DNA from 2 places in the Clostridium sp. AM42-4 genome. Region 1 is predicted to be linked to the other one. Evidence: riboswitches for the same ligand, from Rfam matches in the RefSeq annotation. Region 1 holds a riboswitch; the other holds the start of a gene.
The links. A riboswitch is a leader RNA that binds a small molecule or an ion and turns the genes downstream of it on or off. The one in region 1 is predicted to bind FMN.
Positions count from the first base shown of each region.

Region 2: linked by a shared signal. The riboswitch ahead of ribD (bifunctional diaminohydroxyphosphoribosylaminopyrimidine deaminase/5-amino-6-(5-phosphoribosylamino)uracil reductase RibD) and the one ahead of DW922_RS13500 (ECF transporter S component) in region 1 are both predicted to bind FMN.

Region 1 is NZ_QUIK01000018.1:30,950-46,322, forward strand. Features, by position in the region: gene DW922_RS13485 (glycosyl hydrolase family 18 protein) at 1-1,197, shown strand, start outside; gene DW922_RS13490 (metallophosphoesterase) at 1,244-2,797, shown strand; gene DW922_RS13495 (N-acetylmuramoyl-L-alanine amidase) at 2,908-3,609, shown strand; FMN riboswitch at 3,674-3,793, shown strand; gene DW922_RS13500 (ECF transporter S component) at 4,004-4,642, shown strand; gene DW922_RS13505 (L-threonylcarbamoyladenylate synthase) at 4,830-5,885, shown strand; gene DW922_RS13510 (dCMP deaminase family protein) at 5,987-6,487, shown strand; gene DW922_RS13515 (B12-binding domain-containing radical SAM protein) at 6,491-8,380, shown strand; gene DW922_RS13520 (3'-5' exonuclease) at 8,383-9,231, shown strand; gene DW922_RS13525 (VanW family protein) at 9,482-11,050, shown strand; gene DW922_RS13530 (AIR synthase-related protein) at 11,204-11,890, shown strand; gene DW922_RS13535 (Lrp/AsnC family transcriptional regulator) at 11,998-12,480, shown strand; gene DW922_RS13540 (aminotransferase class I/II-fold pyridoxal phosphate-dependent enzyme) at 12,477-13,652, shown strand; gene DW922_RS13545 (tRNA (cytidine(34)-2'-O)-methyltransferase) at 13,659-14,159, shown strand; gene DW922_RS17500 (hypothetical protein) at 14,298-14,444, shown strand; gene DW922_RS13550 (ABC transporter substrate-binding protein) at 14,585-15,373, shown strand, end outside.
Region 2 is NZ_QUIK01000013.1:32,885-48,257, reverse strand. Features, by position in the region: gene DW922_RS11380 (DMT family transporter) at 1-800, opposite strand, end outside; gene DW922_RS11375 (DUF3877 family protein) at 803-1,345, opposite strand; gene DW922_RS11370 (ACT domain-containing protein) at 1,467-1,877, opposite strand; gene ribE (6,7-dimethyl-8-ribityllumazine synthase) at 2,031-2,498, opposite strand; gene DW922_RS11360 (bifunctional 3,4-dihydroxy-2-butanone-4-phosphate synthase/GTP cyclohydrolase II) at 2,560-3,762, opposite strand; gene DW922_RS11355 (riboflavin synthase) at 3,790-4,473, opposite strand; gene ribD (bifunctional diaminohydroxyphosphoribosylaminopyrimidine deaminase/5-amino-6-(5-phosphoribosylamino)uracil reductase RibD) at 4,454-5,557, opposite strand; FMN riboswitch at 5,930-6,044, opposite strand; gene DW922_RS11345 (DNA/RNA helicase domain-containing protein) at 6,140-7,537, opposite strand; gene DW922_RS11340 (M28 family peptidase) at 7,803-9,926, shown strand; gene DW922_RS11335 (N-acetyltransferase) at 10,015-10,650, shown strand; gene DW922_RS11330 (biosynthetic peptidoglycan transglycosylase) at 10,719-11,438, opposite strand; gene DW922_RS11325 (chromate transporter) at 11,639-12,205, opposite strand; gene DW922_RS11320 (chromate transporter) at 12,202-12,768, opposite strand; gene DW922_RS11315 (ABC transporter ATP-binding protein) at 12,783-14,537, opposite strand; gene DW922_RS11310 (ABC transporter ATP-binding protein) at 14,539-15,373, opposite strand, start outside.

The DNA.
Region 1 (15,373 bases):
GATACGTCGTGGGAACCGCAGCAGCTTGCGGCCGTGAAGAAGAAAAGTGCGCTGCGGATCCGCGGTGGTGTAAAGAGTGCCATGATCACAGAGGTTCCATCTGATTCTGAAGTGATCGTGCTGGAACAGCTGGATAACTGGAGCCGGGTACGTACGGAGGATGGACAGGTGGGCTATCTTGCGAACCGACGCTTAAAGGAAACAGAAAGCAGGACGCTGGTCAGCACCTTTACAGAGCCGGAATATACCAGCATTTCCATGGATGGGCCGGTGGTGCTAGTCTGGCACCAGGTGACAAACCGCCAGGCCAATCAGGCAATGGAGAATCTGGTATCGAATACGAAGGGCGTAAATGTCATTGCACCGACCTGGTTTATGCTGACAGATAATCAGGGGAATTATGAATCCCTTGCAGATAAAAATTATGTGGACCGCGCCCATAGCATGGGACTGCAGGTATGGGCGGTTCTGGATAATTTTAACAAAGGGGAAAATGTCCAGTCAGAAATTTTGTTTGCCAGCATGGCAGCCAGAAAAAAACTGATCGCATCCCTGATGCAGGACGCAAAAACCTATGGCTTCGATGGAATCAATCTGGATGTGGAAGGAATCAAGGCTTCTGCCGGACCGCATTATGTCCAGTTTATCCGGGAGCTTTCTATTGACTGCAGAAAAGAAGGTCTTGTCTTATCGATCGATTCTTATGTGCCGGCATCCTATTCTGCCTTTTATAACTGGGCGGAGCAGGGCCGTGTAGCCGATTATGTAGTCATGATGGGATATGATGAGCACTACGCAGGCGGGGAAGCCGGTTCGGTTGCATCGATCGGATATGAGAGACAGGGCATTGAGGATCTGTTAAAGCAGGTACCGAAGGAAAAGCTCATCAGTGCGATCCCGTTTTATACTAGAATATGGAAAGAGGATGCATCTGGAACAACATCCCAGTCACTGGGAATCGCAGATGCAAAAGCGTGGGTCGAGGATAATCAGGTTGAACTTTACTGGCAGGATGACCTGGGACAGTATTATGGAGAGACGCAGAAGGATGGCGTAAATTACGAGATCTGGATGGAAGAAGAACGCTCTCTGGCATTGAAAATGCAGCTGATCCGGGACAATGGTCTGGCGGGTGTAGCCTGCTGGCGGCTTGGCCTGGAACCTGCGGATATCTGGGACACGGTAAAGCTGCCATAGGGTTCTGTGGGTGAACGGCAGATGGTTTGGAAAGGGTGATGGGAATATGAGAAAGAAAACAGATGGCAGAAGGCAGGTGCTTTCTGCCTTTCTGCCTGTTCTTGCGGCAGTGGCTATTGTGAGTGGATGTGCAAACAACCGTCCGGCAGATGCCACGGCAGTGTCAGGAGAGCAGCAGACAGAACAGGCAGGAGCTGAGCAAGAAAAGGATACGGAAAAAACAGCAGGGAGCGAAACATCGCAAGCAGCAGACGAAACAGCTTCGGGGAAAACAGAAGCGGACAGGGAATCCGGCGCAGATAAAACCGGAACTGAAAAAACGAAAAAAGAAATCCGGTCAGATGAGGTGAAAGAAGACTCTGGGCCGCTTCCGAAAGCCGAAGATGGCGGCTGGGTAGAAAATATCATGCTGGGAACCGATATCCATTATTTTTCCGATTCCCTCACCGATGGAGGACCCCGTTTTCAGGAAATGGTGGAATATGGAGACGGTAAGGTGGTCACTTATATTGACCAGATCACGGATGCGTTTCTGGATGAAGTGGTAAAGCTGCGTCCAAACGTGCTGGTTTTAAGTGGCGATCTCACCTTAAACGGCGAAAAAGCAAGCCATAAGGATCTTGCGGAAAAGCTGCACCGGGTAGAAAATAATGGAATTCCGGTTCTTGTGATTCCGGGAAACCATGACATCAATAACCGGCAGGCAGCGCGGTATGAAGGCGAAGAGCGCCTTCCGGCTGAATATATAACACCGGAGGAGTTCCGCCAGATATATCGCGCGTTTGGCTACGACGAGGCGGCCAGTGAAGATCCGAACAGTCTGAGTTATCTGTATGAGCTGGATGAGAATACCTGGCTGCTCATGATCGATAGCTGCCAGTACAGCCCGGTCAACAAGGTTGGCGGTGCGATTTCAGAAGATACGTATGAATGGATCGGGCAGCAGCTGGAGGCAGCCTGGGATGCTGGTGTAGAGATCATCCCCATTGCCCATCATAACCTGCTGGATGAAAGTGAGATTTATGTAGACGAATGCACGATTGAACACAGTGAACAATTTGTGGACCTTTTGGAAAACTGGGATGTACCGCTGTTTCTGAGTGGGCACCTTCATGTACAGCATTGCAAACGTTCCGATGAAAACAGGGGAATCTGGGAGATGGTAACAGCATCGCTGGCAACACCATCATGTAAATATGCGATCCTTACATACCGGGATGACCGGAGCTTTCTGTACCGGACCCGGTCACTGGATGTAGAAGGCTGGGCGAAGAAGAATGGGCAGACAGAAGAGGATCTTCTGAATTTCAGCAAGTTCCAGACACCATTTTTGCGCCGGGTATTCTATAATCAGGCAGTGGCGGCGTTAAAAGAGGTACCGGAGATTACAGACAGCGAACGAGAGCAGATGGCCCAGTTATATTCCCTGCTAAAATACCATTATTACCAGGGAACGGCATACCAGGTGCAGGATATGGTACGCAGTGATCCGGCCTATGCATTGTGGCAGGAGAACGGTATGGCAACGCAGCAGGGAGAATATTTCCAGTATATCCTGAAAGATGGTGTGCGGGACTATAACCGGCTTGAGGTAGAGTAGCGCTGTGAAGCGGTACGGGTTTCTGCCCAAATGAGAGTGAAAGACCCAAGTCTTTTCGCAGTCCGGGAGTCATATATTCTATAAGAAAAGGTCGGACCCGGAGAGATCGTATGTGGAAAGGTTTGGAAAGATTAGAGCAGCTTATGACAGTCATGCTTCTGACATCTGTTTTTTTGCTGTCCCGCCATGCAGGACTTATGGTATCCAGCCAGAGCGTGACAGCAAAGACTCACCGGCCGGTTGTAGTCCTGGATAGTGGACACGGCGGCATGGACCCTGGTAAGATCGGTATAGACGGAAGTCTGGAAAAAGACATTAACCTGCAGATCGCGGAACGGTTGAAAATGTATCTGGAGGCATCCGATGTAGATGTGCTCATGACCAGGGAGGATGACCGGGGACTGTACGAAGAGTCAGACGACAGCAAAAAGATGGCGGACATGAAAAACCGTTGTAAAAAAATTGAAGAAGCGAATCCGGATCTGGTGGTGAGCATCCATCAGAACAGCTATCACCAGGAACCGGTATGCGGCGGCCAGGTATTTTATTATAAAACATCCGAAAGAGGAAAGCGCCTTGCAGAGATTCTGCAGAGGCGCTTTGACTTTGTATTGGGAGAAAAGAATACCAGGCAGGCAAAGCCGAATGGAAATTATTATCTTCTCCTGCATGTAAAGCAGCCGATCGTGATCGTGGAATGCGGTTTTTTGTCAAACTGGAAGGAGGCGGCAGCGCTGAATTCTGCAGAATACCAGGATCGGCTGGCATGGACGATCCATATGGGGGTGATGGAGTACTTGAATGGCCAGTAACGAAAAACGAGAGAGAAAATCCTCTTGATTTTTAAACAGAGATGTACTATAGTTAAGGCAACGATAAGTTCTTCGGGGCGGGGTGTAATTCCCCACCGGCGGTTACAGTCCGCGACCTGTGTAAAGCAGTTGATTTGGTGAAATTCCAAAACCGACAGTATAGTCTGGATGAGAGAAGAAATTGTGTGAAGGCTTTTACAGCGAGACTTGTAATGGCAGCATGAATGACTTGAATCCCCCGGGTAGCGATATCCGGGGGTTTTTTCGGTCTCATAGGAAATTGCACCATATGAAATAAAATGCTCCGTGAGAATGTACTAAGACACATTCTTTCTTGCTTCACACGATTCCTCTGAATGATGAACTTACACAATCTATTTCAGGAGGAAAAAACATGAAAGAAAAATTACTTACGACCAAAAATGTTGTATTAATGGGAATGTTTGGTGCCCTTGCAGGTGTGCTGATGCTGTTTGAGTTCCCGCTTCCGTTTCTTGCACCGAGTTTTTACGGACTGGATGTCAGCGAGGTGCCGGTACTGATCGGAACCTTTGCCATGGGACCGGCGGCAGGCGCAGTTATGGAAGTTGTAAAAATTCTGGTAAAGCTGGTATTAAAGCCGACCAGCACCGGCTTTGTAGGAGAGTTTGCAAACCTTGTGATCTCCTGTGCCCTGGTCATTCCGGCAGGTCTGATCTATAAAATTTCCCATACCAGAAAAGGTGCCATGACAGGACTTGTGGTGGGAACCATCTGCATGGCAGCGGTTGGCGTGGTAGCCAACGCCCTGGTTATGCTCCCGTTCTACTCCAACTTTATGCCGCTTGAGACGATCCTGGCAGCAGGTGCAGCCATCAACCCGGCAGTCGGAAGTGTATGGACCTTTGCGTTGTTCTGTGTTGGACCGTTCAATGTGGTCAAAGGCATTGTAGTATCGGTTGTGACTGCTCTGGTTTATAAACGTGTCAGTGTGCTGATCCACAGTATCGGAACGCACAAGACCGTGAAAAACGGGAAACGTGTGAATGCATAAATAATATAGAAAACTTATATTCTGACACCCTGCGGTCTGTCTTGCACCGCAGGGTGTCTTGTGTTATGATAAGGCAGAAACAGACCGGTAAAAAGATAAGGTTTTGTGCCGGGAATAATGATGTGGACACAGCGTTGGCAGCACGCTGGCCTCATGTTGCGTGCAGGATTGCAAAGAAGGTAAAGCTATGAATACAAAACTGGTAAAAATAGAAGATACAAAACAGATCAAAGATGAGGAACTGGCTGAGGCGGCGCAGATTTTGCGTGACGGCGGGCTGGTGGCATTTCCGACCGAGACGGTTTATGGTCTTGGCGCGAATGCACTGGATGAGACTGCGGCAAAGAAGATTTACGCAGCCAAGGGTCGCCCGTCCGACAACCCGCTGATTGCGCATATTTCCTGTCTGGAAGAGCTGGAGCCGCTTGTGGCATACATTCCGGAGGCGGGAAGAAAGCTGGCGGAGGCATTCTGGCCGGGACCGCTGACCATGGTATTTCCGAAAAGTGACATTGTGCCTTACGGAACGACCGGCGGGCTGGATACGGTGGCAGTCCGTATGCCGAGTGACCCGGTGGCAAACCGCCTGATCAAGCTGGCTGGTGTTCCGGTGGCAGCACCGAGTGCGAATACATCCGGCAGGCCAAGCCCGACTACGGCACAGCATGTATGGCAGGACATGGAAGGCAAGATTGAGATGATCTTAGACGGCGGCCCGGTGGGAATCGGTGTGGAGTCTACCATTGTGGATGTATCCGGGGATGTGCCGACATTGCTTCGTCCGGGTGCAATTACCATGGAGATGCTGCGCGAGACCGTAGGACAGGTAGAGATTGATCCGGCGATCCAGGCACCGCCAAGTGCGGATCTGCGGCCGAAGGCACCGGGAATGAAATACCGGCATTATGCACCGCATGCAGATTTGCAGCTGGTAGAGGGTGAGACTGGTAAGGTGGTGGAAACCATCAACGAACTGGTGAAAGAGAAGCTTGTGGAGGGCAAAAAAGTCGGTGTGATCTGTACCGATGAGACAAAGGCGCGTTATCCGCAGGGAGAGGTTCGAAGTGTAGGACTTCGTGCGAAGGAAGAGACGATCGCCCACAACCTGTTTGCGGTATTGCGTGAATTTGATGATCTGGATGTGGATTGCATTTATTCGGAGAGCTTTTCGAAGGATCATCTGGGGCAGGCAATCATGAACCGGCTTACAAAGGCCGCAGGGTATCATGTGCTGAAGGTGTGAAAAAACAGAAGCCAGAACAAAAACAGAGTAGGATCTGCTGATGTCAGGATGACGCAGACGCATTGTGATGCAGCAGGATAGAAGACAGGAGGCGGCATAAGATGAGCAATTCAAAGAAACGTGCAGATTACATTTCCTGGGATGAATATTTTATGGGTGTGGCGGATCTATCCGGCCGCCGTTCGAAGGACCCGAACACGCAGGTTGGTGCCTGCATTGTCAGCGAAGATAATAAGATCATGTCCATGGGCTACAATGGTTTCCCGAAGGGCTGCTCAGACGATGAGTTCCCGTGGGGACGTGAGCAGGAGGGCGATGATCCGTACAGTACCAAATATCTGTATGTGACACACAGTGAACTGAATGCGATTTTGAATTATCGCGGAGGCAGCCTGGAAGGCAGCAAGATTTATGTAACCCTTTTCCCTTGCAATGAGTGCGCAAAAGCAATCATCCAGGCAGGAATCAAAACCATTATCTATAAGGAAGACAAATATCCGGATTCTCCGTCGGTACGGGCATCCAAACGCATGCTGAATGCGGCAGGCGTGCGGTATTACCAGTACGACCAGACCGGAAGAAAGATTGAGATTGACGTATAAAGTATGAAGTTTTTATTGACGGCGATCAATGCCAAATATATCCACTCCAATCCCGGAGTGTACAGCTTAAAAATATTTGCCGAGTCCCAGGGCGCGGCAGCAGCACAGGGAGACCAGAATCTGTTTGATGATGGTCTCCCTTGTGTGCCTGAGAAGGCAGCGCTGACTGCTCCTGCTGTAGCAGGTCTGACGGAGGTTGCAAAAGAAAAACAGGGAGCCGGATGCAGTATGCAGGTGGAAATTGCGGAGTACACCATCAACAACCAGATGGAACTGATCCTGGAGGATATTTACCGGAGAAAACCGGATCTGATCGGGATTTCCTGCTATATCTGGAATATTTCCTATGCGCTGGATCTGGTGCGGGATATTCATAAGGTGCTTCCCGATGCCGATATCTGGCTTGGCGGTCCGGAGGTTTCCTATGACGCGCCGGAGCTTCTTACCAGGGAGCCGGAGGTGTTTGGTGTCATGAAGGGCGAAGGCGAAGAGATGTTTGCCGGGCTCTTAAACTGTTACCGGACACTGGGGTGCACGGTGCGGAGTCTGTGGCAGAATAAAGACTCTGATATACAGGCTTATGGGATACCGGCTATGGAACGGGAAAACAAAGCGGGTGATTTCTGGCAACAGATGCAAAAGGTTGCAGGCCTTACCTATCGACGCGAAGACGGAACCGTCTGCGACCAGCCGATCCGTCCAGTCATGGATATGAGCCGGATCCCATTTTTATATCCGAGTCTGGATGGCTTTGAAAACCGGATCGTTTATTACGAGAGCAGCCGTGGCTGCCCGTTTTCCTGCAGTTATTGCCTGTCCTCCATCGACAAGTCCGTCCGCTTCCGCAATGTGAAGCTGGTGCTTCAGGAGCTGGATTTCTTTTTGGAGCGGAAGGTACCGCAGGTAAAGTTTGTGGACCGGACCTTTAATGCAAAAAAGAGTCATGCCATGGCAATCTGGAAGCATATTCTGGAGCATGATAATGGTGTGACAAACTTCCACTTTGAGATTACGGCAGACCTTCTGGATGAAGAAGAACTGGAACTTATCAGCCGGATGCGCCCGGGGCTGATCCAGTTGGAGATCGGCGTGCAGAGCACCAACCCGGATACGATCCGGGCAATCCGCCGCAAGATGGATCTGGACCGCCTGCGCTATGTGGTGGAACGGATCAATGCAGGGAAAAATGTACACCAGCATCTGGATCTGATCGCCGGACTTCCTTTTGAGGATTACGATTCCTTCGGGCGTTCGTTCAACGATGTGTACGCCATGGAACCGGAGCAGTTCCAGCTTGGTTTTTTGAAGGTGTTAAAAGGCTCTTATATGCACGAAAAGGTAGAGGAGTACGATCTGAAATACCGGGGAAAGGCACCGTATGAGGTGCTTTCTACCAAATGGCTGCCTTACAGCGATGTGCTGCGCTTAAAAGGTGTAGAGGATATGGTGGAGGTTTACTATAACAGCCGCCAGTTCCTGAAGACATTAAAGCTGTTCGAGCAGGAGTTTGGAAACGCATTTTCCATGTACGAATACATGGCGCAGTATTATGATGAAAATCATCTGACCGGGTTAAACCACAGCCGTCTGGCCCGCTATGAAATCTTCCATGATCTGATCCGTCAGAGGGTGGGGGAGGAAAAGCCTGGTGCATTCGAGGATGCGCTCATGTGTGATCTGTATCTTCGAGAAAATGCCAAGAGCCGTCCGGCGTTTGCACTGGCGCAGGCACCTTATAAGGAAGAAATCCGACGGTTAGTTCCGGAACTCAGGACGCTTGGAACACAGATTCATGTGGAGGTGCTGCGTTCGGGCGAAATTTTGCTGTTTGATTACCGGGAGAAGGACCGGTTAAACCATAATGCGAAGCTGACGGTGTTGGGGAGGATCTGAGTATGAGCGGAGAAAATGTGACGCTGGATGCAGAAAATAAGAAGGATGCCGCAGTAGATCAGATGAAGCACGATCTGGGAGCAGGAATACGGCTGCAGTCGGGGCAGGCGGTTGGGAGACAGATTCAGATTCCGAACAGTTACATCGCGCTGGATCTGGAAACTACCGGCCTGAATCCCAAACAGGATAAGATCATTGAGATCGGGGCTGTGCGGGTTGAGGCTGGTCAGGAGACCGGGCGCTTTCACACGATGCTCGATCCGCACCGGGAATTGGAGACGCGGATCACGGAACTGACAGGTATCACCGGGGATATGTTGGAAAACGCCCCGGATCTTGTGGACATCCTGCCGGGATTTCTGGATTTCTGTGGAGAACTTCCGCTTCTTGGCCATCGGATCATCTTCGATTACAGCTTTTTAAAGCGGGCGGCGGTCAACCAGGGCCTTACCTTTGAAAAGGACGGGATCGACACGCTGACGATGTGCCGCCGTTTTATGCCGGCAGAGGAGAGCAAACGGCTGGGAGCAGCCTGTGCCTTTTATGGTCTTACACAGGAGAGCGCCCACCGCGCACTGGGCGATGCATTGGATGCCCACAGGCTGTATCAGAAGCTGGTGGAGAAGCATGCAGGGCAGGCGCCGGAAGCATTTGCGGCTGAGCCTCTGATTTACAAGGTAAAGCGGGAACAGCCCGCATCCAAAAAGCAAAAAGAGGACTTGCGGTATTTACTAAAATATCATAAAATAGATTTACCTGTGCAGATTGACTATCTGAGCAGGAATGAGATTTCCCGTATCACCGATAAGATCATATCGAAATATGGGCGGATCTCCATGAAGCAAACTTAAAAAACCGGCCCCTTAGACAGGGCTGGTCCTATTTTTTAGAAGAGGTGATTCATTATGATGAATATGCATAACAATAAGAAAGCCCGCATTATCATGGGTATTGTGATCGTAATCCTGATCGTGGCTATGGTTGCGCCGATGGCACTGTCTGTCATGATGTAATGGATTCCTGCGTCAGCAGGTAGTAGAGCACGAAGTGCGGGATCCGTGAGTTTAAGCTATAGTATGTGAGCAGCAAAGGGAGAAGTTTATGAAAATATGGAATCTGCTTGGGGGACTGACGTTGGTGGCAGCCCTGGGGAGTGCAGTGGCATTCCCTGCTTACGCAAAAGAAGCAGCATATCCGGATGGTATTTATGTAGGGGATTTTTCCCTTGGTGGATTGACAAAAGAACAGGCGGAGAAAGGATTTTCCCAGTATCTGTCTGAGCTGGAGGCGCGCACCGTGACACTGCGTGTCGATGGAACCGAGGTTAAGACAACGGCAAAAGAGCTGAGGTATGCCTGCGGAAACGAAGATGCACTGGAAGAAGCAGAAGATTATGCGGCCGGTGGCTGTCTGATCCGGCAGTATATGGAGCGCAAGGATCTGGAAAAGGAGCCGGTTCATATTCCGCTGGATGCACAGGTCGACGAAGCGTCAGTCCAGATGCTGATCGATGCGAAGTGTGCAGGGCTGGTCGATGAACCGAAGGATGCAGTCATTACGCGGAAAAACGGAAAATTTGAGATTACAGAAGAACAGACAGGAAAGACTGTCGACACCAAAGCAACCATCGAGAAGCTGAATGAGGCGCTGGCAGAAGATTTGGCAGAAGTGACAGCCGATGCGGTGATCATTGTAGGAGAACCGAAAATCAAAAAAGAAGACCTTGCTTCCATTTCCGATGTGCTTGGTACCTGCACGACGGCTTATGCAAGCAGCGGTGCATCACGCTCCGGAAACATTGCAAATGGTGTTTCCAAGATCAACGGCCATGTGCTGATGCCGGGGGAAACCTTATCGGGTTACGAGTGCATGCATCCGTTTACCATCGAAAACGGTTATTTTACGGCAGCGGCGTATGAGAATGGCCAGGTTGTGGACAGCGTTGGCGGCGGTGTCTGCCAGATCGCAACCACGCTTTATGACGCATCACTGGAAGCAGAACTGGAAATCACCCAGCGGCAGAACCATTCCATGATCGTCACCTATGTGAAACCATCCATGGATGCGGCGATTGCCGGAACCTATAAGGATATTAAGATCACGAATAACTACAGTACCCCGATCTATATCGAGGGAACGACAGCGGGGAAAACGCTGACCTTTACGATCTACGGAAAGGAAACACGTCCGACAAATCGGAAGGTAGAGTACATTTCCGAGACGATAAGCAAGACCGATCCTGGTGAGCCGCAGCGAAAGGTAGACAATTCGCTTCGCCCGGGACAGACGAAGCAGGTTCAGTCAGCACATATCGGTTACAAATCCAGACTGTGGAAGGTGGTAACGGTAGATGGTGTGGAGAAAGAGCGCACCATCCTGCATACCGACACCTACAATCCGTCTAAGGCCATTGTTCTGGTAGGACCGGCAGCGCCGGCAGAGACACCGGCTCAGCCTGTGGAAACTCCTGCAGAAAACACGTCGGCGGAAACTTCGGCAGAACATACACCTGAGACCGCCGCATCGGCGGAAACTGCAGCACCGGCAACCCAGCCTGAGCAAAGCCAGGTGGTGGGACCGGGAACAGCAAATGCGTCTGCGGGCGAAGCTTCAGCCGGAGGACCCGGTGAGGCGGCAGCACCAGTTGAAAATGCATCGCAGCCGGAATAATCCGGAGTCTTGTAAGGCTTTTGTTGCTGGGCACGCACGCGTGAACCGGAATGAGGATTGGAATGCGAAGCATCGGCAAAATCCCGTTGCCAGGCACGCGTGCGTGCACAGCAACAATGGCATGCTTCCGAACAGAAAAAGGATTGAAATATTATGATGCGAAGAATTGAGCGCGAGAACACGGGACTTTTGCACCCCGGACAGGATCTGGTGGTTGCAGGTTATGCGGGTCTCGCGGGAACTTTGAAGCTGGTGGAAACAAAGAAAGAAGAGCTTTCCCATTGGTTTTCCGGTGAATATATGGATGAGATCGCGGAATGCAGTCAGTACCTTGTGCCAGTGACAGCAGAAAGTGCGCAGGAAACAGCAGGTCTGGCTGAAGTGGCAGCACAGTTGGCTGGCACGTCTGCGGTGCAGAAACAGGATCTGGAACCAGAAACCGCATATGATGGAACTTTCTGGAAAAGTCTTGGTGCCACAGAGTGGGAACCGGCCGGGGAAGGCGGCATCTTAACTGCCATCTGGAATCTGACCGGCGCCTATGAGACCGGCGTGGAGTTTTATCTGCGCCAGATCCCCATCCGCCAGGAGACGGTGGAGGTCTGTGAGCGCCTGGAGTTAAATCCGTACCGGCTTTACAGCCAGGGCTGCATCCTTTTGACTGCCGAAAACGGCGGTCAGCTGGTGCGTGCACTGGCAGAAAAAAACATTCCGGCACAGGTTATTGGCCGGGTGAACAAAGGCATTGCACGGGAAATGGTCGTGCAGGAAGGACGGGGATTTTTAGAGCGTCCCCAGCCTGATGAAATAACGAAAGTGATTCCCGGTTTTTTCGCCTGAAAAGATCGGGATTCCCTATATATCGCAGCTGCACAGGATTTTCCATGTGAACAGGAATCATGTTGCAACTGCAGGATTTACACAATTATACAAGGAGGCAATCAAAAATGAGAGAGAAAATTTTGGCGGTAATCGAAAAAAACAGCAGAATCGATATCCATGACCTGGCGATTCTTTTAGGGGAGAGCGAAGTCGCGGTCGCCAATGAGATTGCCGAGATGGAGAAAGAACATATTATCTGTGGTTACCACACCCTGATCAACTGGGACAACACCAGTGAGGAGAAGGTCGTTGCGCTGATCGAGGTAAAAGTAACTCCCCAGCGCGGCATGGGATTCGACAAGATTGCAGAGCGCATCTACCAGTACAGCGAGGTCAATGCCGTATACTTAATGTCTGGAGCATTTGATTTTACCGTGTTTATTGAGGGCAAGACCATGCGCCAGGTTGCACAGTTTGTATCCGACAAGCTGGCACCGCTTGATTCGGTCTTAAGCACTGCAACCCATTTTGTACTGAAAAAATATAAGGACCACGGAACCATTCTCTGCGACGAGGTCCAGGATGAAAGGATGCTGATTACACCGTGAGAAACCCATTAAATGAAAAAATCGTTTCCATCCCGCCGTCCGGGATCCGTAAATTTTTTGATATCGTCAGTGAGATGAAGGATGCTATCTCCCTTGGTGTGGGCGAGCCGGACTTCGACACGCCGTGGCACATCCGCGAGGAAGGCATTTATTCCCTGGAAAAGGGCCGTACCTTTTATACCTCCAATGCAGGTTTAAAGGATTTAAAGATTGAGATCCACAATTATCTGGAGCGCCGCTGCAATGTCTGCTATGATCCGGACCATGAGATCATGGTAACTGTGGGTGGCAGTGAAGCGATCGATGCGGCTATGCGTGCCATGATCGATCCGGGCGATGAAGTACTGATCCCGCAGCCAAGCTATGTTTCCTATACTCCGTGCTGTGTTCTGGCAGACGGTGTTCCGGTCATCATTGAACTGGAAGAAAAGGACAACTTCCGTCTGACTCCGGAAAAACTGTTAGAGAAGATTACGCCGAAGACCAAGATCCTGGTACTGCCGTTCCCGAATAACCCGACCGGTGCGATCATGGAGCGGGAGGATCTGGAGAAGATCGCAGAGATTGTCATTGAGAAAGATCTTTACGTCATTTCCGATGAGATCTATTCGGAGCTGACCTACGCAAAGGAAGACCATGTGACGATCGCTTCCCTGCCTGGCATGAAAGAGCGCACCGTTCTGATCAACGGCTTTTCCAAGGCATTTGCCATGACCGGATGGCGTCTGGGCTATGCCTGCGCATCGGAGCTGATCTTAAAACAGATGTTAAAGATCCACCAGTATGCGATCATGTGTGCACCGACGACGAGTCAGTACGCGGCAGTGGAAGCGCTGCGCAATGGCGATGAAGACGTACAGCACATGCGGGAATCCTACGACCAGAGACGCCGTTATCTGATGAACGCCTTTGCGGAGATGGGGCTGGATTGCTTTGAGCCGCAGGGTGCATTCTATATGTTCCCGAGCATCAAACGCTTCGGCATGACTTCCGAAGAGTTTGCGACCCGGCTTTTGCGCGAAGAAAAAGTAGCAGTGGTCCCGGGAACTGCATTTGGAGACTGCGGAGAAGGCTTCCTCCGTGTGTCCTATGCGTATTCCTTAAAGAGTTTAAAGGAGGCCCTTAGCCGCATCAAACGGTTTGTGGACCGCCTGGACGGAAAAACGGAGTAAAACGAAATGAACATTGTATTATTTGAGCCGGAAATGCCGATGAACACCGGAAATATCGGGCGTACCTGTGTCGCAACGAATACCCGCTTACATTTGATCGAGCCGCTGGGTTTTAAGCTGAATGAAAAGGCAGTAAAGCGTGCCGGACTGGACTACTGGGATAAGCTGGATGTTACCGTGTATTCCGATTTCCAGGATTTTCTGGACCGCAATCCGGGCGCGAAAATCTACATGGCAACGACCAAGGCACCGAAAACCTACACGGATGTGGAGTACGAACCGGACTGCTATATCATGTTTGGCAAGGAAAGCGCCGGGATACCGGAAGAGATTCTGGTAGAGCACAAGGAAAACTGTGTGCGGATCCCGATGTGGGGAGACATCCGCTCCTTAAATCTTTCCAATTCCGTGGCGATCGTGCTGTATGAGGCACTGCGTCAGAATGGATTTGAGAAGATGAACATGGAAGGACATCTGCACCGCCTGCACTGGAAAGATGAAGTGTAAGAACGTTGCCGGATACGCATGCGTGGACGGAAGCGGAAAATGATAAGAAAACTGCATATCGAAAGAGAAAAAGGAGATCTGCCTGGTGGCGGGTCTTTTTTTTCATAGGAAGTTGTGCCTGGAAGTGTTTTATTTTGTATGGCAGAGATACAGAAAATGAATGGAAAAGCATGTGTAAAAATGCACAAAAGAGAAAAAGAAACAACAAAAATAATATACAAAGTTCAGAATAACAAAAGAAAAGTCAGAAATACAAATGGAAAAACGCACAAAGACAGCATATAATAAAGACATCTGGAACAGGAAAATGCACACTGCTGACCGGTGCGGACGATTATGACCGGACGCACAGCGTAAGCAGGAGCGGACCTTTCCCATGGAACGTGATAACCCAGGAACAAAAACAAAGAAAAGGAGAGGGTATTATGAAAAAACGTTGGTTAGCAGCATCATTGGCAGCACTGATGGCACTGAGCGTAACCGCCTGTGGCGGAGGAAAGGCAGCAGAGACAACGGCAGCACCGGCAGAGACCAAAGCGGAGGAGACAAAGGCAGAGGAAAGCAAAGCAGAGGAAAAGGATGCTTCCAAGGAAGAAAAGGCAGAGAAAGCGCCGGAAGATTATACCGGAAGCGTTGTTGTTTACTCCCCGCACGATGCAGATCCGCTGAATGCAGGCGTAAACCTGTTCATGGAGAAATATCCGAATGTCAAGGTTGAGGTAGTAGCAGCCGGAACCGGCGAGCTGTGCAACCGAATCGCAGCAGAGTCTGCAAACCCGATCGCAGATGTACTCTGGGGCGGTGGTGCTGACTCTCTGGCAGCATTCAAGGAATATTTCGAGCCGTATGTATGTGCAAACGACGAATTCATCGGCGACGCTTACAAGGATCCGGATGGTTACTGGATCGGTGAGAGCCCGCTTCCGATGGTTATCTTCTATAATAAGGACCTGATCGAGAAAGACGGACTGACCATTCCGGAGTCCTGGGAAGACTTAACCAAGCCAGAATGGAAAGGCAAAATTGCATACTGCCTGCCGTCCAAATCCGGTTCCGCATACACCCAGTTATGTACCATGATCCTGGGTCACGGCGGTAAGGAAAAAGGCTGGGATTTCATCAAACAGCTGTACGATAACCTGGATGGCAAGATCGTTGACTCTTCCGGTAAGTGCCACAAGATGGTTGCAGACGGTGAGTTCTATGTAGGTATT
Region 2 (15,373 bases), on a different contig from region 1:
TAGCCGATCACACTCAAGAAATCCGGCATCTGGCTGAACAAAAGAAATCCTAACAGGGCAGAAAAGATGATCTGTGAATAATCGTACACCGAAATCTCGCGCGCCGGAGCATTGCAGTAAGCCGCAGTAATGCTGAACTGACCACCGGATGCCGCAAGTCCTGCAAGCAGAAGAAATCCAAGCTGGGACGCACTCATCGGATGGTAATGCAAAAGCAGGTACGGCAAAGAAACCAGGCAGGAAAAACCGGAAAAGAAAAAGACGATAAAAGGTCCTTTTTCTCCCCGCTCTCCCAAAAGCCGTACAAAGGTATACGCAACACCTGCAAACAGACCGCCGCAAAGTCCGATCAGTGACGGTACCAGTGCCATGTTGGCAAAGGTCGGTTTTAAAATGAACAAGCTTCCGATAAAAGCACCGACTACGCAAAATGCCTGTGTTGGCTTTACTTTTTCGCCAAGGATCAGAAAGCTGAATACAATGGCGAAAAACGGCGACATCTTATTTAACATGGAAGCATCTGCCAAAACTAGGTGGTCGACCGCATAAAAGTTGCAGAAAATTCCCAGCGTTCCAAACGTAGAACGCAGGATCAGATACCCGAGATTTTTCTTTGCATCAGTCAGCCAGATCTTATTTTTGATCAGAAGGATCACGGCAAAGAAAAATGCGATCAGATTTCGGAAAAAACTCTTCTGCACAGACGGGATATCTCCGGCGAGACGTACAAACACACTCATCAGGGCAAAGCAGAATGAGGACAATACAATATAAAGGATTGCTTTATGTTTCCGGTTCATGCTCAAGCCTCCTCAAAACCAAAATCCGCATAATCTTCCGGCAGGAAACGGTGATAAATGATGTGGCAGCCTTCATCCTTAAAGCAATAATAATAAGAATCTTTTGCGCCTTCTGCGAACCGGATTAAAAGATCAAATTCATCACCCTTTACCGGCTTCACAATAACCGGCCATGGCTGTTTTTCAAACAATGCTTTGATTTCTTCCATGGTACAGTCATGGCGTCCGACCAGTTCGACCAGCTCTTTGATAAATTCGTTTGGAAGCGTGTTTTCCTTCACATATACAACGCCTTCCTCCGGAATCAGGAAGCAAAAGCGTTCCTTCTTTGCAGAAACCGTGATCTTTCCCAGGTGTGGTTCTGCCTCCCTGCAAAAGTCAGAAAGCAGCGTGAGCATTTCCTGCTCCCCGCATGATTTTCCAGTCAGGTGCATAAGGGAGCTCAGCGGATAGTACAGACGGATACACTCCTTCCGGTAACCAAGCTTGGCCTGTTCCTCTTTGACCAGATCGATGATATTTTGTTCCAGTTTTTCAAATTGCATTTGTTGTTAGTCTCCTTATTACATTCCATTTTCCTTGCTGTAGTCTTCATTTTCCATATACAGCAAAAATAGGGATGCCGGCCTTTTTTGCCTGAACATCCCTCATTTTTTGATCACTTTTTTAAACTTCGGTCATCTGAAAGCCCTTTGCGGCCAGACATTTTTCTACGAACTCACAATCGTCTGTGTGAAGAACCATGACCGGCTTTCCAGACTGACGGTTGAAAGACAGGTACTGGTAATTGACATTGATATTGCTCTCTAAGAATGCTGCCAGAACCCGGTTTAAGCTTCCCACCTCATCCTCTACTTCGATGCCGAGTACATTGGTGAGACGGCATAAGTAACCGGCCTCAGTCAGGATTTTCTGTGCCTTTTCCGGATCAGTAACCACCATGCGGATGATTCCGTATTCCGCACTGTCATTTGTGACAGAACCAAGAATATTGATGTCGGCCTCCGTCAAAATGCCAGTCACTACCTTAAGTGCCCCCTTTTTATTTTCTGCGTATACAGATACCTGCTTTAACATGCTCTATTTCCTCACTTTCCATTTTCCAACGATTTATCTATTTACATACAGATTTTTAGTTTTCTTCTTTTATTTTAAACGAAAAATAAGATTCGTCAACATGTTATTCTTTTAGAGTGCAAAAGTTTTCAGTATTTTATCGGTGCTTTTTATCTATGCTTCCAATGCACGGATCAGATTCACCATCTCGATGGCACCGGTCGCGCACTCATACCCTTTATTTCCTGCCTTACTGCCTGCACGCTCGATTGCCTGCTCAATGTTATCGGTGGTCAACACACCAAACATCACCGGAATGTCACTGTTTAAAGAGACATTTGCAATCCCCTTGGAGACTTCACTGCATACATAATCATAGTGGCTTGTGCTTCCACGGATCACGGCACCCACACAGATTACCGCATCATACTTTTTACTTTTCGCCATCTTCGACGCGATCAGGGGGATTTCAAAGGCACCTGGCACCCACGCGATATCGATATCTTCCTCTTTGACATCGTGGCGTTTTAAACCATCCAGTGCCCCGCCAACCAGCTTTGACGTAATAAATTCATTAAATCTTGCTGCCACAATTCCTACACGGATTCCTTTTGCTACTACATTTCCTTCCAGTACTCTCATATGTTTGTCCTCTTTCTTCATAATATATTATAAAATGATATTGCAACAGATTTTTTACCCTCTAATACCGCAGCAGATGCCCCATACGCTGCTGCTTGGTCCGCAGGTAAAACAGATCGTATTTCGTCGCGCTCATCTGGATCGGCACACGCTCTTTGATGGTCATGCCAAACTCCGAAAGCTGGTATACTTTATCCGGATTGTTGGTGAGCAGGCGCATGCTCTTTACTCCAAGATCCCGCAGGATCTGTGCACCGATGTAATATTCCCGCTCATCCCCGGCAAAACCAAGTGCCAGATTAGCCTCCAGGGTATCCATGCCCTTTTCCTGCAGTTCATAGGCCTTCAGCTTGTTGATCAGACCGATGCCGCGTCCTTCCTGCCGCATGTAAAGGAGAATACCACGTCCTTCTTTTTCAATCTGGGTCATGGCTGCCGCAAACTGCTGGCCACAGTCACAGCGCAGGGAACCAAACGTATCGCCGGTCAGACATTCCGAATGAATCCGGCAAAGGACATCTTCCCCATCTCCAATCTCACCTTTTACCAGTGCGACATGATGTTCGCCATTTAATCGGTTTACATAGCCGTAAGCCACAAATTCTCCGTATTTGGTCGGCATTTTCGTCACAGTCACCCGGTCAATCAGTTGATCCTGGGATTTCCGGTAATTTTTCAGGTCCTGGATCGTGATGAATTTTAAGTCCCATGTTTTTGCCAGTTCCTGCAGTTCGCTGGTGCGCATCATGGTTCCGTCCTCTCGCATGATCTCACAGCAAAGCCCGCATTCCTTTAATCCGGCCAGGCGGCACAGATCCACGGTAGCTTCCGTGTGTCCTTCCCGTTCCAGAACACCATTCTTTTTTGCCAGCAGCGGGAACATGTGTCCCGGTCTGCGAAAGTCCTCCGGCTTTGCATCCTCTGCCACACAGCGCATGGCCGTGACGGAGCGCTCCGCTGCGGAAATTCCGGTCGTCGTATCGACACAATCAATCGAAACCGTAAACGCTGTCTCATGGTTGTCTGTATTATTGGTCACCATCTGAGGAATCTGCAGTTTCTTTACATATTCCTCGGACATCGGCATGCAGATCAGTCCTTTTCCATGGGTTGCCATGAAATTGATATTTTCCGTCGTGGCAAACTCTGCCGCACAGATGAAATCTCCCTCATTTTCCCGGTCCGGATCATCGGTCACCAGAATGATATGTCCTTTGCGAAGTTCTTCTAACGCTTCTTCTACGGTATTGTATTGAAATGCCATAATTTTTCCCTCCTGCCTTGCGTTTTATTAAAATCCATATTGGGTCAGAAATTCTTTTGTAATTTTGCTTTCTGTCTGTTTTTGTCTGGAATCTGGTTGTTCTGGACATTTGCACTCTGTCATTCCCCCACCCAGCAGCCGCTCCACGTATTTCCCGATGATATCATTCTCCAGGTTCACTTTATCTCCTTCTTTCCGCTCTCCCAAAGTTGTCACGGCATTGGTGTGCGGTATCGTGGAAACGGAAAAAGATTTCTCCGTCACCGATGCCACAGTCAGGCTGATCCCATCGATCGTAACGGATCCCTTTTCCACAATATAGCGAAGAATTGCCGGGCTGGCTTCCACAGTATACCAAATTGCATTATCATCCCGCGAAATCTTCCGGATCGTTCCGGTTCCATCCACATGGCCACTTACGATATGACCGCCAAACCGCCCTCCTGCTGCCATTGCCCGCTCCAGGTTCACGTGCATGCCCGGTTTTGCACCTTTTAAGGAAGAACGGTTTAATGTTTCATGCATTACGTCTGCCGTAAACCCGGAAGTGTCCAGATTCGTTACCGTCAGGCAAATCCCATTGACTGCAATGCTGTCGCCCACTTTGGTACCGGCAAGCACCTGTTTTGCCTGAATGGTCAGCGCCGCCGAATGTGCACCCCAGGTAATCCGTTTTAACATTCCAATCTCTTCAACGATCCCCGTAAACATCCTGCACCTCGCTTTCCACTAGGAAATCCTCGCCCAGCTTTCGGATTTCTCTGACCTTCAGCCGGACCGCTTCCGAAGGATCTGCCACACCAGGCCCCTCCACCGGCGTTTTGGCTTTTGCACCGCCAAACAGCTTCGGTGCAAGATAAGCATGTACTTCTTTGACAATCCCGCTTTTTAACGCGGACCAGTTTAAGGTACCGCCTCCCTCCAGCAAAATACTGTCGATCTGTTTTTCGCCAAGCAGCTTCATCAGGTCCTTGAGATTCACATGCCCCTCTTCCTCTGAAACCGGCAAAATCTGGCAGCCCGCCTGTTCATAGGGAAGATATCGTTTTTTGTCCGTCTCGCAGACAGCCAGAATTGTAGGAATTTCCCTCGCGGTCTTTACGATTCTGGATTCCATCGGAGTTTTTAAGTGTGTATCACAGATGATCCGGACCGGATTTCTTCCTCCCGGCATGCGGCAGTTCAGCAATGGATCATCTGCCAGTACGGTATTGACACCCACCATGATGCCACGATAACGGCTGCGCTCCCGCTGCACCCAGGCCCTTGCCTCCTCACCGGTAACCCATTTGGATACCCCGGTGTATGCCGCAATTTTCCCATCCATGGTCATGGCATATTTCAAAACCACATAGGGAGTTTTTCTGCGGATGTAATGGAAAAATACCGGATTTAGAGCATCGCATTCCTCTTTCAGCACATGGGTTTCTACCAGAATGCCGCGTTCCCGCAAATACTGGATTCCCTTTCCGGCAACCAGTGGATTCGGATCATCCGATCCCACAAAAACCCGCTTGATCCCCGCCTGCACAATTGCCTCTACGCAGGGAGGCTGTTTTCCATAGTGGCAGCATGGCTCTAACGTGACATAGAGGTCTGCCCCCTCCGTCGGCTCCATACAGGCACGGAGCGCATTGCGCTCTGCATGAAGTTCCCCATACCGCGCATGGTATCCTTCCCCGATGATTCTCCCGTCTTTTACCACCACGGCACCTACCATCGGATTCGGACTGGTCCAGCCTTCGCCTTTTTTCGCCAGTTCCACTGCCCGGCGCATATAATCCTGTTTTGTCAAAGACTCCTTCCTCCATTTCCTGTTCGCATAAGTATCAAGCAGAAGGATGGTTAACGTCAGATGCACCACAGATACTTCTGAGTTATGCAATACAGAAAAAAGCAGATCCAAAGAATCAATATTCTTCAGAATTTGCTTTTCTTTTTGTACTGTTTTTCCGTTATTTTTGAATTTTCCGTATCCTGTAGACCATTTTCCAAATCATGAAAAAGAACTTTCTTTGTTCCTGCTCACGAAATCACGAAAAATGCGATCTGCATGTTCCATTTGTTTCATAAAACACAATTCCTATGAAATAAAAGAAGCTCTGGAATTTTCATTCCAGAGCGGTTATCACAAATACGGTATTTTCAAAAATATAAGAAATACACGATCATTCTTCTTTCATCCAGACTATACTGTCGGCTTCGGAATTGCACCGAATCATGCCTTGCGGCTCGTGGGCTTTACCACCGGTGGGGACTCGCACCCCGCCCTGAAGACTTTATGCTTTTTACAAGGGGTATTATGGCACATTTCTATAGGAAAGTCAAGATATGGTTTAAAATTGGTGTAATCCTGTGTGAATCCAGATTCATGAAACTATAACAGGTCCAAAAGCACATCATACAACGGAACATTATTTTTTACAATCAGCATCAGTTTTTCTTTTGCACCGTTCAGCTGATGAAACAGCTTCCGCACAGTATGATTTTCAGAACGCAAATATTGATTTTTATCATAGAAATACTGCTCATCCAGCATCACCGCCAGACAATCCGGTGTTTTTCCTGTTACCATATGTTCTGACAAAAGCTGATATCCCTGTTCTTTTGCATCCTGAATCAAATTTTCTGCTTCCTGGTTATCGTTGGCATAAAACACAATAACATTTGGAAAATGTCTGGTAACTTTCCGTTCTGGAAGATGCATCATATTTTGAATAAAAGTTGAAAGTTCCGCATTGGTCCGTATCCGGTTTGTCAGGCGAAACATCCAAACCTCAGCAAGATTTTCCAACTCCTGTTTTATGCTTTGATCCGCTTCTTCCGGTGAAACCGGGCTCTCATCGTCACTGGAAAAAACAACCGGACGTCTTCCAGCCAGGTTTACAATCCTATGTAATACATCCTGACTCAGTAAATGTGCTTCATCAACCAGAACGGCACTGTACTCATCTAATTTTGTTTCTTCTGTAATTTGCGAATCCGAAATCCAGATAATACGCAGCAGGCGTTCATGAAGTTTTTTCCATTCCTGCCCGGAAGTTCCACAGTGAATCATGCATACCTTTTGCCGGGCAGAAAGTTTCATGGCAATGTCATACAAAAGCAAGGTTTTTCCTGTTCCGGGAAGCCCCAAAAACCAGTAATACCCACTTCGTTCTGTCCTGATTCTTCTTAGAATCTGCCGTTCGATATCTTTCTGCTGCGCTGTCAGAAAATATTCCTTTCTCAGGAAACGTTCCGGCTGTGTCAGCGGCGAGATCAGATACCATTCCGCCTGGAACAATGTTTCCAGATTTCCAGTGTAATCTGGGCTTTTCTCCTGCAATTCCTCGCACAACTGTTTCCAGTCTGTGTCGGCAATGTGGTCATGATTCGTCAGACGCACCAACCGGTTCTGACTACTGATGTAAGTGTAAGACTTGATCGGTTTTCCAAGTACAGACAAATAATAGCAGTTCTGTATCAGCTGCCTGCGTATGGCATCTTCGGAAACCGCACCGCTTTTCAGTTCAATGTTTACGATCTGGTTTTCTTTCACCTGGAGCAGGTCAAATTCCTTTCCAAGCCGTGGAATCTGAAAGGAGTAGAAAAAGCGCAGACGGTATACATGCTCCATATGAGCTTCCAGCTGATCTACCAGGGCTTTCATGCTATTCAGTTCCCATGTACGAAACTTCAGTGGCTTTTCTCGTTCAGATAAATGATACTCCAGTTTGGTAAGATTGGTCAGCTTCTGTTCTCTTGTCAGTGCATAAATTGATATTGACTTCATTGTTTCCTTACTCTCTCCGCTATATTCTTCCAGTTTTGATTCATCTGCGCTTTGCCTCTGGCTTTACTGCCCCAATAGCCAGAATGCCTTTCATAGCTTCATCATACCACACAAACAAATCCCGAACAATCTGCCATTCTAATTTGATCTGATTCTTTTTTCTCCATTTTCCTTTTCTCCTCCGCTATTCAGTGCTATAATGAAACGGCAAAGCAGTCACGTGACTTCGTCACGGAATCGACTGCACAAACGGAGGTTAACCCACATGAATTTACAACAATCAATCCTAGAAAACCTTGATATAAATTACTCTTATCAGCTGGCGAAGCGCATGGAACAGTTCCGCTCCAACCCGGTGCTTGGTTACCGGCCGGCCGGTTCCAAGGCAGAATTCGAGACCGGCGAGATGCTGAAACAGGAAATGGTAGCCATCGGCCTTTCCAACGTCACAAAAGATGCCGTAAAGGTAGACGGCTGGGAATTTAAAAAGGCGCTGCTTTCTTACACCGATGAAAACGGAACACGTCATGAGATTCAGCTCGGTGCTTACCAGACCACCTTTGTGACCGATGGCCCGAAGGACTTTTCCCTGATGTATCTTGGAAAAGGAACTGCTGCCGACTACGAAGGCAAAGACGTTACCGGGAAGCTGGTTCTGGTCGACATCAACCAGCGAGACGAATGGTGGATCAATTATCCGGTCTATCAGGCTCATTTAAAAGGTGCTGCTGCGCTGATTGCTGTACAGAGCGGCGGCTATGGCGAGATTGACGATGAGGCGCTGAATGCGCAGGATATCGCCGGACCGGAAAATGCACCTGCGTTTTCTATCTCCAGAAAAGATGCAGACCCGTTAAAGAGTCTGCTCCTTGCAAAAGAAGCTGCTTCTAACACACACATAGATGCGGATGCCCCTGCAGGCGATACCGCGCTTACTTCCGAGATTACCGTAACCCTGGATGCAGACAGCCGCGTAACCCGTGACTGCACTACTTACAATATCGTGGGATCGATTCCGGGAAAGCATGCAGACCGCATGATCCTGTTATCTGCCCACTATGACTCTTACTTCAGTGGTTTCCAGGACGATAACACCGCGGTTGCGCTGATGTTTGGAATCGCGAAAGCACTTTTAAAAAGCGGCATGAAGCCAAACAACACCATTGTGATCTGTGCGATGGCTGCGGAGGAATGGGGGGTTGTAGACTCCAACTTCGACTGGTCGACCGGCGCTTACGAGCAGGTGTTTACCGCGCATCCGGAGTGGGTTGGAAAGGTCATCGCTGATTTAAACTTCGAGCTTCCGGCGCTTGCACACGGCACCCGTGCCCGCATCCGCAGCTGCTACGAATATACACGCTTTTTGGAGGAGTATCTTTCCGAGCTTCCAGACCTGACCCAGGCATACCCGGAGGAGACCCGCATTACTTCCCCGATTGAGACCTGGTCGGATGATTTTTCCATGGCGATTGCCGGAATCCCATCCATGGTCAATGATTTTACCGGCGGCAGCTTTATGGAAACCCATTATCATTCCCAGTTCGACAATGACGCATTTTATGACGAGCAGGTCTACCGGCTTCACCACGAGCTGTTTGCCCTTCTTGTGGCTGCTCTGGACGAGACCTGCGTGATCCCGTTATGCTCTGCCCCAGTTATGAAACGTGCACTGGACGGATATGCTGCATCCAAAGAGGTGCTCCGCCCATTTGTTGCCATGGATCTCATCAGCCCTATGACACTGGCTTCTCTCGTGGAAAAGATTGCAAACCTGGAAGATATGTTACAGCACGCACAGGAGGTTGCAGAAAGCCGCTATGAATCCCGCATGCATACCAACAGCCGTTACCAGGCACTTCTGGCAGAAGGAAAAGCAGAGGAAGCGGAGGCTTTATTTATGGAATCAAGGGAAGCCGAGCAGGAAGCACTGAGACGCTTCAAGTGTGCGCAGGATGAGCTGGTCCGCATTGACTGGTATGGAAATGTGCATTATCCACACGAAATCCTGCTTCAGAATATCCGCCTCATCGGAGGAGCGATCGCAAACTTAAAAGAGCAGAAGCTCTCTTCTGCCCTTCGCAAACTCTACCAGGTCGACAACAATGCTTACGCATTCATGTTTGACCAGGAAGTCTATGACCATTTTACGGATTACGTATTAAACCAGCCGCAGGACCGCCTGAAATGGGGATACAAACGCCTGATGCCGCATGAGAACCTGTATGCTCTGGTGAAGACACTGCTGGCACAAAAAGAGACTGCCCAGGAGGAGCTTCAGCTTTCTGCACAGATCAGTCATCTGGAACGGATCTTCCAGGACCAGTGCCGTCTGCTGATCCAGACGACAGACCGGATCCAGTGCCTGGTGCATGACCAGTTTTTAATCTGACGATACCAGAAGCAAAACAGACGAAATCCGATATACCACAAATTACCAAACAAAAGAAAGGACAGACGGTCTCCCGTCTGAACACATTATGGAAAGCGATAAACTATACCGCGTACAGCGTGAAGACCTGCCGAAACTGGAAAAGCTTTTATATACCTGTTTTAAACATGACCCGCTCTATGAGACCCTGATCCCGGATCCGGAAATCCGGGAACGCCTCATGCCGGAGCTTTTCCACTGCGATATGGACGAATTTTATGAAACCTGTGAGATTTTTTCTGACAGTGCCGATTTAAACGGAATCCTGGTGGTTTCCGACGAAGCGGAGCCTTACAACATCTTTCAGTTTTACTTTGCAGAAGCGCGCGCAACCCTTCAGACCGATACCTACCTGATCAAAGAGGATCCATCGTTAAAAACCTTCCATAACTTTTTAAAGGGTGGCGATTACTTAAACTCCAGCTGGACGGACCAGCTTCATCAGAAGCAGCGGCTTCACATCATCTATCTGGCTGTCGATCCAAATATGCAGCACCACGGCATTGCCGCGCACCTCATGCAGGAAGCCATCGATTATGCCGATGAGCACCGCATGATGATCTCGCTGGAAACACACAACGAGCATAACGTGGAATTCTACAAAAATCTCGGTTTTAAGGTTTATGGGATTATGAAGCAGAATTTCCCATTAAAGCAGTATTGCATGATCCGTGAGATCCAATAAAAGAAAAAGGCATAGACAAAACCCCAGGGAGCATATCATATCACACTGCCCCTGGGGGTTTCATTTTATCATTTCAAAGCCAGTAGTTCTGCACTCATCACACTGGCTGCCTGGTCATTCAGGTATCCACATGCTTCCATGCGGCTGATTACCTTCTGCTGGCGTTTTTCAGCCAGTGCCAGGTTTTTGCTTGGCGCATATCTGGACGGTGCATTTGGCACGCCTGCTAAAAGTGTCGCTTCGTAATCATTCATCTGGGAAGCTGGTTTCCCGAAATATCCTTCACTGGCTTCCCCGATGCTGTAATAGCCATCTCCAAAATAGATGCTGTTTACATAGAGTTCTAAAATCTCATCTTTTGTATACTTCTGTTCCAGTTCAAATGCCAGAAACACTTCTGCCGCTTTGCGGTTCATGGTTTTTTCCTGGGAAAAGTAAAGATTCTTTGCAAGCTGCTGGGTAATGGTACTTCCACCTTCCACGTAACGTCCTGCCTTTAAGTCGTTGACCAAAGCCCGTCCAATAGCGATCGGATCAAGTGCCCCATGCTCATAAAAGCGGTGATCTTCTACCGATATCACAGCCTGGACGTAAGTCTCCGGCAATTCCTCTATGGAAGTAAAATTCTCCTGGCTGCGGATTTTTGCGACCTTTTCCTCCAGACTTACTTCTTCTACTGCATTTTTGTATAAGCCATAGCCCTCTCCGGCTAAGCTAAATCCACATCCTGCAACGATCGTGCAGGCAAATGCAAACATCCATTTCGCAATTTTCATTCTGCTCATCATAAAAAAGCCCCCTCATCTGTGCTGTCTGAATTCTGTCTTGTTTTCTTATGACATCATTCTAGCACAATGAGGGGGTTTAAGACTTTACCGTTCCCTTAGCGATTCTGACACTATTCCTACAATTCTGACGGGAATTGGAAAATTCTGACAAAAATCTTACATCCCGTCAAGAGAATCTTATACTTGTAAACACCAAATGATCACAAACCTGTGGCCACGGATACAACCACCTTCATAACACCTGCCAATACCATGACCCAGATAGGATTCATCTTCCCCTTCTGCAAAAGGATAAGACAGACCACAAAGATTCCGGCCATAACCCAGTTGGTATTTGCAAGTGCGATCTTGGCATTGCTGCCCCAGAACGCATTGACCAGGATCGCGATTCCGGCAGAGCCGATCAGCGCTACCACGGCTGGTCTGAGCGATGTAAGAATTCCCTGCAGCATTGCCATGTTCCGGTATTTTAAATACAGCTTCGCGATCAGCGTCACAATGATGCAGGATGGAAGGATGCAGCCCAGCGTTGCCGCGAGCGCACCCGGCACTCCTGCGACCTTCATTCCTACAAACGTGGCCGAATTGACTGCGATCGGTCCCGGCGTCATCTGTGAGATCGTGATCAGATCAGTAAATTCTGCCATGGAAAGCCATTTGTGCCCAGTCACTACCTGTCCCTGGATCAGAGGCATGGCTGCATAACCGCCTCCAAAGCTGAACATGCCGATCTGAAGAAAGCTGATAAATAACTGAAGATAGATCATCCTGCATTCTCCTTTCGCGAAAGCAACGTCCGTGCCACACCAAGAAGTCCGCATGCGATCACGACAAAAATGACATTGACCTTGAAGATGCAGGATGCAGCAAAGGCACAAACCATGATCAGGATGGAAGCCTTCTGCTTTCCGTGGATAATCCCGGCGCCCATTTCATAAGTAACCGAAGCGATCACTGCACCTACCCCCGACTGCATGCCCTGCAGCATCTGGCTCACAATAAAATTATCGCGGAACGCATTGTAGCAGACCGAGATCAGGGAAATGATCAAAAATGGCGGAATGACCGTGCCAAGGATCGCTGTCGCAGTTCCCACAAGACCAGCTAACTTATAGCCCACCACAATGGCACCATTTACCGCAATGGCGCCCGGGGAAGACTGGGCGATCGCCACCAGGTCCAGCATCTCTTCTTCCTCGATCCAGTGGTATTCATCTACAAACTTTTTCTTTAGCAGCGTTACAATGACATAACCACCGCCAAAGGTAAAGGCACTTAAGTAAAACGTTGAAACAAACAACTTCCAAAGCATCTGTTTTTTCTTTTCCATAATGACGCGCTCCATCAACCGGCAAACTGGCTGTTATAGAGGTTTGCATAGAAGCCATTCTGTGCAAGCAGAGATTCGTGCGTGCCCTGCTCAATGATATGACCGTCCTTCATGACCAGGATCACATCGGCCTCACGGATCGTGGAAAGACGGTGCGCTACAATAAAGCTGGTACGTCCTTTCATCATGGTAGCAAAGGCCTTCTGGATCCGGATCTCGGTACGGGTATCGATGGAGGAGGTCGCCTCATCCAGAATCAGCATCGGCGGCAGGCACAGCATAACACGGGCAATGCACAGAAGCTGTTTCTGACCCTGGGATAAGTTTCCACCGTCTTCAGAAATAACCGTATCGTAGCCCTGTGGCATACGCTTGATAAAGCTGTGGGCATGTGCCTCTTTTGCTGCCTGGATGATCTCTTCCTCAGTCGCATCCGGTTTTCCGTAAGCAATGTTCTCCCGGATGGTTCCTGCCTTTAACCAGGTTTCCTGCAGCACCATACCATAATTGGTGCGTAGGCTCTTTCTGGTGACATGACGGATATCCTCGCCAGACACTTTGATAGAACCACTGACCACATCATAGAAGCGCATCAGCAGGTTAATCATGGTTGTCTTTCCGCAGCCGGTCGGTCCTACGATCGCGATGCGCTGTCCCGGCTTTACATCGAGGTTTAAGTCCTCGATCAGGGAAGTTTCCGGATTGTAGGAAAAATTAACATGCTCCAGCTTCACGCTTCCATCGACATTCCGGAGCGTCACTGCATCTGCATCCTCCGGGGTAAACGGCGGCTCATCGATCAGTTCAAACACACGGGCCGCGCAGGCAAGTGCGTTCTGCAGCTCTGTTACCACACCGGAAATCTCGTTGAACGGCTTGGTGTACTGGTTTGCGTAGCTTAAGAACGCAGAGAGCTGTCCGACAGACAAAAGACCGCGGATCGCTGCAAATGCGCCTGCCACACCAACACTGGCATAAACCATGCTGTTGACAAAACGGGTTGCCGGGTTTGTGATGGAGGAGAAGAAAATCGCCCGGAGGCTGTAACCCTGAAGGCGGCTATTGATCTCCTCAAACCGTTTCTGTGCCTCCTCCTGATATCCAAATGCCTGCACAACCTTTTCGTTTCCAACCATCTCGTCTACCAGGGAGGTCAGTTCTCCTCTGGTTTTTGACTGCAGCTGGAACATAGAGTAGGTTTTCTTCGCAATAAAGCTTGCCACACACAAAGAAAGCGGTGTCACGCAGACAACAACTACCGTGATAAACGGATTTACCAGAAGCATAAAGCCAAGCGTTCCGAGAATCGTCAGAACACCGGTAAAAAGCTGGGTAAAGCCCATCAGAAGTCCCTCTGAAAACTGGTCGATATCTGCGATGATCCGGCTGATGACATCGCCATACTGGTGCGAATCGATGTACTTGAGCGGCAGGACCTCCAGATGATTAAATGCTTTCGTACGGATATCTTTTACGACCCGGTAGGTGATCTGGTTATTGATATGGTTCATCAGCCACTGGGCCAGAGCCGTAACGGCGATCACAACTGCGATTTTTCCAAGGATTGTAAACAATCCTGCGAAATCTACATTGCCGGGGCCCAGGATCAGGTCTACGCCCTCTCCCACCAGGATCGGAGCATACAGCGTGGTTGCTACCGTCACGGCTGCCAATACCAGAGACAGGACTACCAGCCACTTATAGCTGCCAATGTAATCCAGGATCCGTTTTAAGGTTGATTTGTGTTTTCCGATTTCAAGCTTTGCCACCTTACTGCACCTCCTCTTTGGAAAGCTGGGACAGACAGATCTCACGGTATACCTCACAGCTTTCAAACAGTTCTTCGTGCGTACCGATTCCCACTGCTGCTCCATCGTCCAGAACAACGATCTGGTCCGCATGGCGGATCGTAGTCGCACGCTGGGAGACGATAAATACTGTCATGTCCTTTGTGTCCTTCTGGATCGCCATACGAAGCTTTGCGTCGGTTGCAAAATCCAGGGCTGAAGCGCTGTCATCCATAATTAAAATTTCCGGATCACGCACCAAAGCGCGGGCAATGGTCAGACGCTGCTTCTGACCACCGGATAAGTTCTTTCCGGCCTGGTCAATATAAAGATCCAGTCCTTTTTCCTTGCTGTCTACAAACTCGCGGGCCTGGGCGATATCCAGTGCATGGTAGATTTCCTCGTCCGTAGCATCTTTCTTGCCCCATTTCATATTTTCACGCAGCGTCCCCTTAAACAGGATCGCTTTCTGAGGAACGACGCCGATCTTTTCACGTAAGGTCTCCAGCTGGTAATCCTTGACGTTCACGCCATCTACCAGGACTGCGCCTTCCCGTACGTCGTAAAAACGCGGAATCAGGTTGACCAGAGAAGATTTTCCGGAACCGGTACCACCGATGATACCGATCGTCTGGCCTTTTTTCACAGTCAAGCTGATATCAGTCAGGGAATCCGCCTTTGCGCCTTTGTAAGCAAAGTTCACATGGTCAAAGCAAACCTTTGCCGGTGCCTGCGCCGGATCTTCAGACAGCTCTGGCTTTTTCTCCATACCTTCTGCCGGACTTACAATGCTGCTCTTCTCATCCAGAACCGTGCTG